One region of the Arthrobacter pigmenti genome, then DNA from elsewhere that is predicted to be linked to it. Evidence: riboswitches for the same ligand, from Rfam matches in the RefSeq annotation. Region 1 holds a riboswitch; the other holds the start of a gene.
What was found. A riboswitch is a leader RNA that binds a small molecule or an ion and turns the genes downstream of it on or off. The one in region 1 is predicted to bind cyclic di-AMP.

Region 2: another riboswitch for cyclic di-AMP. It lies ahead of BJ994_RS08260 (LysM peptidoglycan-binding domain-containing protein); the one in region 1 lies ahead of BJ994_RS01980 (NlpC/P60 family protein).

The regions. Positions count from the first base shown of each region.
Region 1 covers NZ_JAATJL010000001.1:404,684-408,804, reverse strand. Annotated here, with positions in the region: gene mobA (molybdenum cofactor guanylyltransferase) at 1-575, opposite strand, end outside; gene BJ994_RS01990 (HNH endonuclease) at 572-1,072, opposite strand; gene BJ994_RS01985 (NlpC/P60 family protein) at 1,249-2,058, opposite strand; gene BJ994_RS01980 (NlpC/P60 family protein) at 2,086-2,862, opposite strand; cyclic di-AMP (ydaO/yuaA leader) riboswitch at 2,868-3,026, opposite strand; gene BJ994_RS01975 (M23 family metallopeptidase) at 3,183-4,121, opposite strand, start outside.
Region 2 covers NZ_JAATJL010000001.1:1,799,011-1,803,131, reverse strand. Annotated here, with positions in the region: gene rpmF (50S ribosomal protein L32) at 1-66, shown strand, start outside; gene rnc (ribonuclease III) at 127-864, shown strand; gene mutM (bifunctional DNA-formamidopyrimidine glycosylase/DNA-(apurinic or apyrimidinic site) lyase) at 894-1,919, shown strand; gene BJ994_RS08265 (YtxH domain-containing protein) at 1,995-2,288, shown strand; cyclic di-AMP (ydaO/yuaA leader) riboswitch at 2,449-2,610, shown strand; gene BJ994_RS08260 (LysM peptidoglycan-binding domain-containing protein) at 2,614-3,564, shown strand; gene BJ994_RS08255 (NAD-dependent epimerase/dehydratase family protein) at 3,627-4,121, opposite strand, start outside.

The sequences.
Region 1 (4,121 bases):
TCGGACCACGTATCGACGTCGTGGGTTGAGCCCGCGGGGACCTCGACTGCACTCCATTGCACCCTAGCAAGCAGGTGGCGCATGGATAGATTCGTTAACGCCCCGCTATCGACGGCGGATGCAAGGTCACTCCAGCGGTACAGCGCCGCCAGCGGCTGGTCGCGGCCGCCGTCGCGCGCCAGGACCGAGGCACCGGCTTCCCGCGCACCTGTCAGGAGTGCCGGCAATGTCTCGCCGATACGCGGCATGTCGCAGGCGAGCACCAGCAGCCACGGTGCGTGGCTGGACCGCAAGTGTCCGACGGCGGCCGCCACCGCCGCCGCCGGACCTCCGAACGGCGGATCTTCCCGGAGTAGCTCCACACCCCCCGGCATTCCCGGCGTGGACTGCCCGACGACGAGGAGACGGCGGGCGGCCGACGCCGCCTCACAGGTGAGGGCGAGGAGATTCCGGTCACCGATCTGTAGGGATGCTTTCGGGACCCCGCCAAGCCGGGAAGACCGTCCACCACTCAGGATGACCGCGTCGAACAAAAGGGTGTGATCGCGCCCAGGCAGCGGGCCCGGAGCACTCACGCAGCGTTATCGGCGGGAAGGAACTCGCTCCACTGTGGCGAGGGCTTCTCCAGCTCGCGGATCTGCCAGCAGGTACCGCGCGGCGGTCGGGGGACCACCCGCAGCGACCAGCCGAGAGACGCGAGAGTCTTGTCCCCCTTGGCGTTGTTGCAGCGGAGGCAGCAGGCAACGAGATTCTCCCAACTGTCCTCACCCCCGCGGGACCGTGGGACCACGTGGTCGATCGTTGAGGCCGCCTTACCGCAGTAGGCGCATAAGTGGTTATCGCGCCGGAGCACGCCGCGGCGGGTCGCAACGAGATTGTGGCGGTACGGAATCTTCACGTAGCGATTGAGAAGGATGACCGAGGGACGCGAGAGTACTTCGGTGGGGCCCACAACGGGGTCATCTCCTTCAGCGACCACACTGGCCTTCCCCGTGAGCACAAGCACCAGCGCCCGGCGGAAGGTCACCACCGCCAGTGGTTCATATCCAGCATTCAGAACGAGAGTGCGCATGCACATTCCTCTTTGCCGTCCATCCCCTGAAACTTGCGGGACGCCCCTGAAGTTACAGCGAAGGTGCTTCGGATTGACACTGCAAGGGTAAGCCGTCGGCGTAAGGATTCGTCAATCGCAACACGCAAAGAGCCCCCTGCCTGGTGGCAGAGGGCCTTTGGTGTAAAGCTTTTGGACTAGCCTCCGACGCGGATGAATACCGGTCCGGAACCGAGGTTCGCGGGAGCAACAACTGTCTGGTTTCCATTGAAACCGCCGTGTACAGCCTGTCCGCCGCCGATGTACACAGCGATGTGCGCTGCACCCATGCCGCCGTCGGCGTAATAGATGAGGTCCCCGGGGATCGCTTCGGCGGCACTGACAGTGCGTCCGAGCGAAAGGTAGCCTGCAGGCCAACCGTGGAAGTTGATGCCTGCTGCAGCGAGGGCGTTGCTGGCAAGACGGGTGCAGTCCTGGATCACACCGAGCTGGCCCTGGGCTGCTGCTGCGATTGTTGCTGCTACGCCGGAGGAGACCTCGGGAGCAACAGGCGCCGGTGCTTCCGGCAGGACCGCTACGGTTTCGGCAGCAACTTCTACTGCAGCTGCCGGCTCGGAAACGGTAGCCTCAGCCACAACAGCCGGTGCAGCTTCCACGATCTCTTCAGCCTGCAGGGTCACTGCAGGGGTGGCCACCGTGGGTGCGGCAACCGCCTTGACAGCTGCCTTGTTGAACGAAACCTTGGCGTCGGCAGCCGCCTGAACGGGGGCGGTGACGGACTGAATCTCCAGGGTGCTGGTGACTGCGTTGCGCTCGGCGGGCAGTTCTACCGCGTTGGCGGCAACACCGCTGCTGAGAACAAGCCCGGACGCTGCAGCGATGACCGCGGCCTGGCGACCTACTCCGCCGGCATTGTCGCTGACGGCGCGGGCGATGGAGGAAAGGTGGGCCGACCGCTGTACTTCGGCACGGTGGCGCGCAATGGTGGCGCGGGAATTCGGGGTCATGTGTTGAAGCTCCAGGTCGATCTGGTTCTAGCTAACGCGAACGAAGCTGTAGCCGGAGAGGTCGGACAAGTTGTGAAGAGCGGTGTTCATGCCGTTGAAGCCACCGCTAATGACCTGACCGTTGCCGACGTAGATGGCAACGTGGCCGGCTGAAATGACGAGGTCACCGGGCGCGGGCGAGGAGACAACCGAGCCGAATGCGAAGAAGTCACCCGGCGCGATGTCGCCGACGGATTTGCCGATTGAACGCAGTGCGTTCTCAACCATCGCGGTGCAGTCCTGCGACACACCGATCTGGGCGTAAGCCGAACCGACGAGCGCTGCGCCGATTCCACTGGCCGATGGTGCTTCGATGGGCTCAGGAGCCTCAACGGCTGCTTCCTCCACCTCGACCGGTGCTGCCACGGTTGCCTCTACGGCAACAGGCTCAGCGGCCGGGACGGGAGCCGGTGCTTCCTCTACAACATCGGCCTGGACGGCAACAACGGGAGCTACCTCGACGGGAGCAGCGACGGCTTCTACGGCTGCGCGCTCAAAGGTCACTGCCGCATCTGCGGAGGCGCTGACGGGCGCTTCAGTGGAGATGGAGTTCAGAGTCTTGACTGCCTGTGCCGAGCGCTGGGCGTCTGCGGCACCGTGTGCCGGGAGGCCCGCGGTAAGGACGAGGCCGGAAGCTGCGACGATAACCGCTGCCTGGCGTCCTACGGATCCGGCGTTCGAAGATACAGCCTTCGAGATTGCTGCGAGCGAGTTGGTATGAGCCGGAACCGCGCGATGGCGTCCGAGCGCAGAGCTGTTTGACACGTTAAGTTGCCTCTCCCTACGCCTGCGAGGTGAGCTGTCGGATTCGGATGGGAGTCACCCGGCCGTGGATCCTTTCAGACCCTGCGACTTAACCCCTAGGGCTTCTTTCGAAGCCCGCAATTGGTTCCCCCGCCCCTGCCATGCGATTGTTGCGAACGGACCTCGTGCAGTGGCAGAGCTAGGCGATCTGCGCGAGGGTGCCAAACCCCCTGCGATTTGGCACGAGTTAGACGGTACATGAGTTCGGCGGGCATGTCACATTCCGATCACGGAACGGTGTGTCGCCCGTTATAAACGGGGGCGAAACGCGCCCTGGCTTCCTAGAGCCAGCCGAGCGGATCGACGTTTTTCCCGTCGATCATGACTTCAAAGTGCAGATGGCAGCCAGTGGACGCGCCGGTGCTTCCCACGCGCGCGATCGACTGGGCCCGCTGCACTTCCTGCCCCACGGTGACATCAATGGCGGACAGGTGGTTGTACGTGGTCTTGAGTCCGTTGCCGTGTTCGACGACGACGCGGTTGCCGCCGCCATAGGCGTGCCACCCGGCAAAGGTCACGGTTCCGGAAGCAGCGGCCTTCACGGCGGTGCCACACGCTTCGCTCATGTCCTGACCTGTGTGGAGTTCGCCGGCACCGGTGATCGGGCTGATGCGGTTTCCGAAGGGCGAGCTCAGCTGCACGTTATCCAACGGCGCAGAGAGGGAACCCTTGGACTCTGCGGCAACGATATCGCTGCCGGACGCAGACACGATCTCGGCCAGTTTGGCATCAGGATCGAACTTCCCGTGCAGTGCCGCGCGATCAAAGGTCACTTCGGCGCTTGCGGCCGCTTGAACGGGCTTCGCCGCGTCCTGGCTGGTGTGTGCCGCCTGCTGCATCTGGGCAGGTGCGACGGCCGCAGTGGTGGGTAGTGCGACGGTGAGCACCATTCCCGATGCGGCAGCTGCGATGGCTACTTTCTGGCTGAGACCGGTGAAGGAGACATCCCGCCGTGCGGTTGCCGCCTTGCGGCGTCGTTCGCGGCGCTGTGCGTCCCGCGGCTTCATCGGTGTGTCGGGCCCGGTATAGCCGCCGCGGGCGCTTCGGCGAGTGTGCTGCGTGCCCATGCACTCCTGCATGGCAACCCCGGCAATCTCAACTGCCGGCGCCAGGGTAACGGCCGGAGCCGACGGCGTAGTCACAGCCGGAGCCGACGGCACAGTCAGAGCCGGAGCCGCAGGCTTGGAAGCAACACGAGCCGGGTTTGGGGAGATAGCCGA
Region 2 (4,121 bases), 1.4 Mb from region 1:
GTTACCGACTCCGCAGGCACCGAGCTGTTCCTTGAGTACAAGGGCCGCAAGGTAGCCGACGTCTAAGTGCTGCCCGGACACCGCGAGGCGGTATCCGCAGCATCAAAACGCGTAAGCGTCGCTAGCGTGGAAAATTCAGAAGACCTTTTGAAGCGTCTCGGCGTCACTATCGACGCCGAGACGCTTCGTCTTGCCCTGACGCACCGCTCCTACGCGTACGAACAGGGCGGCATCCCCACCAACGAACGCCTGGAGTTCCTTGGCGATGCCGTCCTCGGCCTTTCGGTAACGGACGCACTGTACCGCGACAACCCGACCCTCTCCGAGGGTGAACTGGCGAAGCGGCGTTCCGCCGTTGTCAGCACGCGGGCGCTGGCCGGAGTTGCGCGCGGCATTGGTCTCGGCAAGCACATCCTGCTTGGCCAGGGTGAGAAGCTCACCAACGGCTGGGACAAGTCCTCCATCCTTGCGGACACCATGGAAGCCATTATCGGAGCCACGTATGTGAGCAACGGTATGGAGACCGCACGCTGCCTTGTGATGCGTATTATCGGACCGGTCCTTGAGGACGCAGCCGCCCTCGGCGCCGGAACGGACTGGAAGACCAGCATCCAGGAAATCGCCGCTGCGGAGCGGATGGGTGTCATTGATTACCGGGTGACCGGGTTTGGCCCGGACCATGACCGCCGTTTCGAGGCTGTCCTGGTGATCGGCGGGACCACCTACGGTTCCGGTGGTGGACGGTCCAAGAAGGAAGCCGAGCAGGAAGCGGCCGCTGCCTCCTGGAAACTGCTGCGCGAGGCAGATGGCAGCAAGACAATCCCGCAGCCGGTGCTCGCCGATCAGCCGGCTGACTCCCGTTAACGCTCCCTGAGAACCGGACGCGCCCGAACATGCCTGAACTACCCGAAGTAGAGGTGGTGCGCCGCGGGCTTGCGCGGTGGGTACGCGGCCGCACCATCGAAGCGGTCGAGATCCTTGACCCCCGATCCATCCGACGCCATGCCCTCGGGGCCGAGGACTTCCGCGGGAACCTCGTGGGAGCAACCGTCACTGATACGGTGCGCCGTGGCAAGTTCCTCTGGATGCCCCTGGCGGACACAAAGCACGACGACGGCGCCAGCCGGCTTGCGCCGTCGTCGTACTTACCTGCCGCACGGCTGGAATCCGAGGCCGGCGGGATAGTCCACACCGCACCACGGGTGGCGTTGATGGCGCACCTGGGGATGAGCGGACAGCTGCTGGTTGAGGATGAGGACCAGCCGGACGAGAAACACCTGAAGGTGCGGCTGCGGCTGTCCCAGGACGGTGACCATTTGCCGGCGGAACTGCGGTTCGTTGACCAGCGCATCTTCGGCGGGCTCTTCGTGACCGGTATGGTGGCCACCGCTGACGGCATGCCGGGTGGGCTGGGGGAGGATCCTGAGGCGCTCGTGCCCGTGGAAGCCTCTCACATTGCGCGGGATCCGCTTGATCCGGCGTTCTCCTTTGAGGAATTCTTCTCCAGGCTGCGCGCGCGCCGGACGGGCCTTAAGCGGGCGCTCCTCGACCAGTCCCTCATATCGGGCATCGGGAACATCTATGCCGACGAAGCTCTATGGGCGGCCAGGCTCCATTTCGCGCGTGCAACCGATACCGTGCGGCGTCCGGAGGTTACCCGGCTCCTCACCGCCTGCCGCGACGTCATGGAACGCGCACTCGAGGCCGGTGGAACGAGCTTCGACTCGCTGTACGTGAACGTCAACGGTGCCTCGGGGTACTTCGAGCGATCGCTCAACGCCTATGGACGGGAACACCTGCCGTGTCTTCGATGTGCGGAAGCGGGTTTGGACTCCCGTGTGCGGAGGGACACCTTCATGAACCGCTCCTCCTACACGTGTCCGCGCTGCCAGCCGAGGCCGCGTAACGGCCGTTGGTGACGCCTCGACGTGACAAAACTAAGTACGCTGACTAGATTCGACATCTGAGGAACCCGACAGGTCAGGAGTATCGCCATGAAGAACAAACTGGTTTTTGCAGCAGGAATGGCCGCAGGCTATGTGCTGGGCGCGCGTGCCGGCCGTGCGAGCTATGAGCAGATCAAGGTGAAGGCGCAGGAACTCTGGAACAACCCGAAGGTCCAGGAAACTGTCACAGAGGCAACCGAGGCAGTGAAGGCCAAGGCGCCGGAAGTGCAGGCGCAGGCTGAGCAGGCGGTGAAGAAGGCGCAGGACGCAGTGCATCGCTCGGGTAACCGTTCGGGCGACGATGAGAAGCCCAAGGACGCTACCGACCAGTACAAAATCTAGTCGATGGGCATATATCAGTAGTTCTCCGTAAAAGCCCGCCATGGCGTGGGTTTGTGATCGAAACGTGACAATTCAACGAATCGTATGTAACGTTAAGGCCACGCCGGGTTTCTAAAGCCCGGCTTCCTTCTGGCGGATTGCCTAATCCTGTCGCCGTCGGAAGGTCCGTTCGCTACACATCCGGCAGGAGCGGGGGAACCAGATAGCGGGCTTCGTTTTTCCGAAGTCCTAGGGGTTAAGACGCGCATAAGTTCGCAGTACGCGTCCGGGTGGCTCCCATCCGAATCCGACAGCTAACTCCGCAGGCACTGGGAGAGGCCCTTCGTTGTCCAAAAACCGCCATATTGCGCGTCACCGCGCCACCCCGCCCAGCACGATGCAGATCGTCTCGAAGGCAGTCAGCACGCACGCCGGCACCGTCGGACGTCCTGCGGCTGTTGTCGTAGCAGCATCGGGCATCATGTTCGGCGCAGCGCTACCGGCCAGCGCCGGAACCACCTACAGCTCGACCTCAGGTGCAGTTCAGTCCGCTGACGCCGCCGTCCAGGTCTCCGCCCCGGCCGCTGCCCCTGCCGCGCCGGTCACCGCGCAGACCGTATCGGCGCCGGCTCCGGCTCCGGTCACGAATGCTCCGACCCACACCGTGCGTTCCGGTGACACCCTTGGTGCCATCGCAGCGAACTACGGCGTGAGCCTGGATGCCATCTTCGCGGCCAACGGGCTCGGCTGGAACTCGATCATCTACCCGGGTCAGGTCATCAGCCTGTCGGGCAGCGCCGCTGCGGCGCCTGCTCCGGCCTCACCCGCCCCGCAGGTGCAGGTTGCACCGGCTCCTGTTGCTCCGGCTCCCGTTGCTCCGGCTCCGGCTGAGACCAGCACCATGGGCATAACAACGGCGTCCTCCAACATCGAGGTTGCCTCCTACTCGGCCGCTCCTGCTTCCTCTTCGGTTGCTGGAACCATCGCTGCAGCAGCGCAGGGTCAGCTTGGAGCGATCCAGGACTGCACCCGGCTGGTATCGAACGCCCTCGCGGCGGCCGGTATCAACTTCCATGACTGGCCCGCCGGCTACCTGTCCCTCGGCAGCACGGTGAGCGCCAGCCAGGCGATGCCGGGCGACCTGATCTACTACGCCGATGGTGGCATGGGTGCAGCCCACATCGCCGTGTACATCGGTAACGGCCAGGCCGTCCACGGTGGCTTCAACGGCAACCAGACCGTAGTTGCGCCGGCTCAGCTTGGTTCGGGTCCGGTGTTCATCCGGGTCAACGGCTAACGTCAGCATCAGCACAGGGAGGACCGGTTCGCCGGTCCTCCTTTTGCGTTCCTGGACGGTGCCTACGCCCGCCCGCCATAGTGGGCGGCGAGCCGGGCGAATCCCTCGTCCAGTGAAACCGCCGGCGTCCAATCCAGCAGCTCCCTGGTCTGCCGCTGGTCGAACCAGTGTGCGGTCGAAAGCTGTTCGGCGAGGAACCGGGTCATAGGCGGTTCGCCATCCGCGTTCGAACCACGCCACAGGGTTTCGACGGCGGTGCCCGCCGCACGTCCAAGCCACGCCGGAACGGACATCCGCGGCGCGGGCGCACCACCTGCTGCGCAGATCCGGGCCAGCAGCTCACCAATCGGCCGGGGTTCGCCGTTGGTCACCACAAGCGGTCTCCCGTGAACCCGTTCGATGTGATCGTGGGCAGCGACGATCGCGGACGCTGCGTTGTCCACATACGTGGTGTCCACGAGAGCGGTCCCGCCTCCCAGCAGCGGCAACCTGCCGGCCCGCGCCCGGGACAGCACGCGTTCGACTAGCTGCGTGTCGCCCGGTCCCCAGACGATATG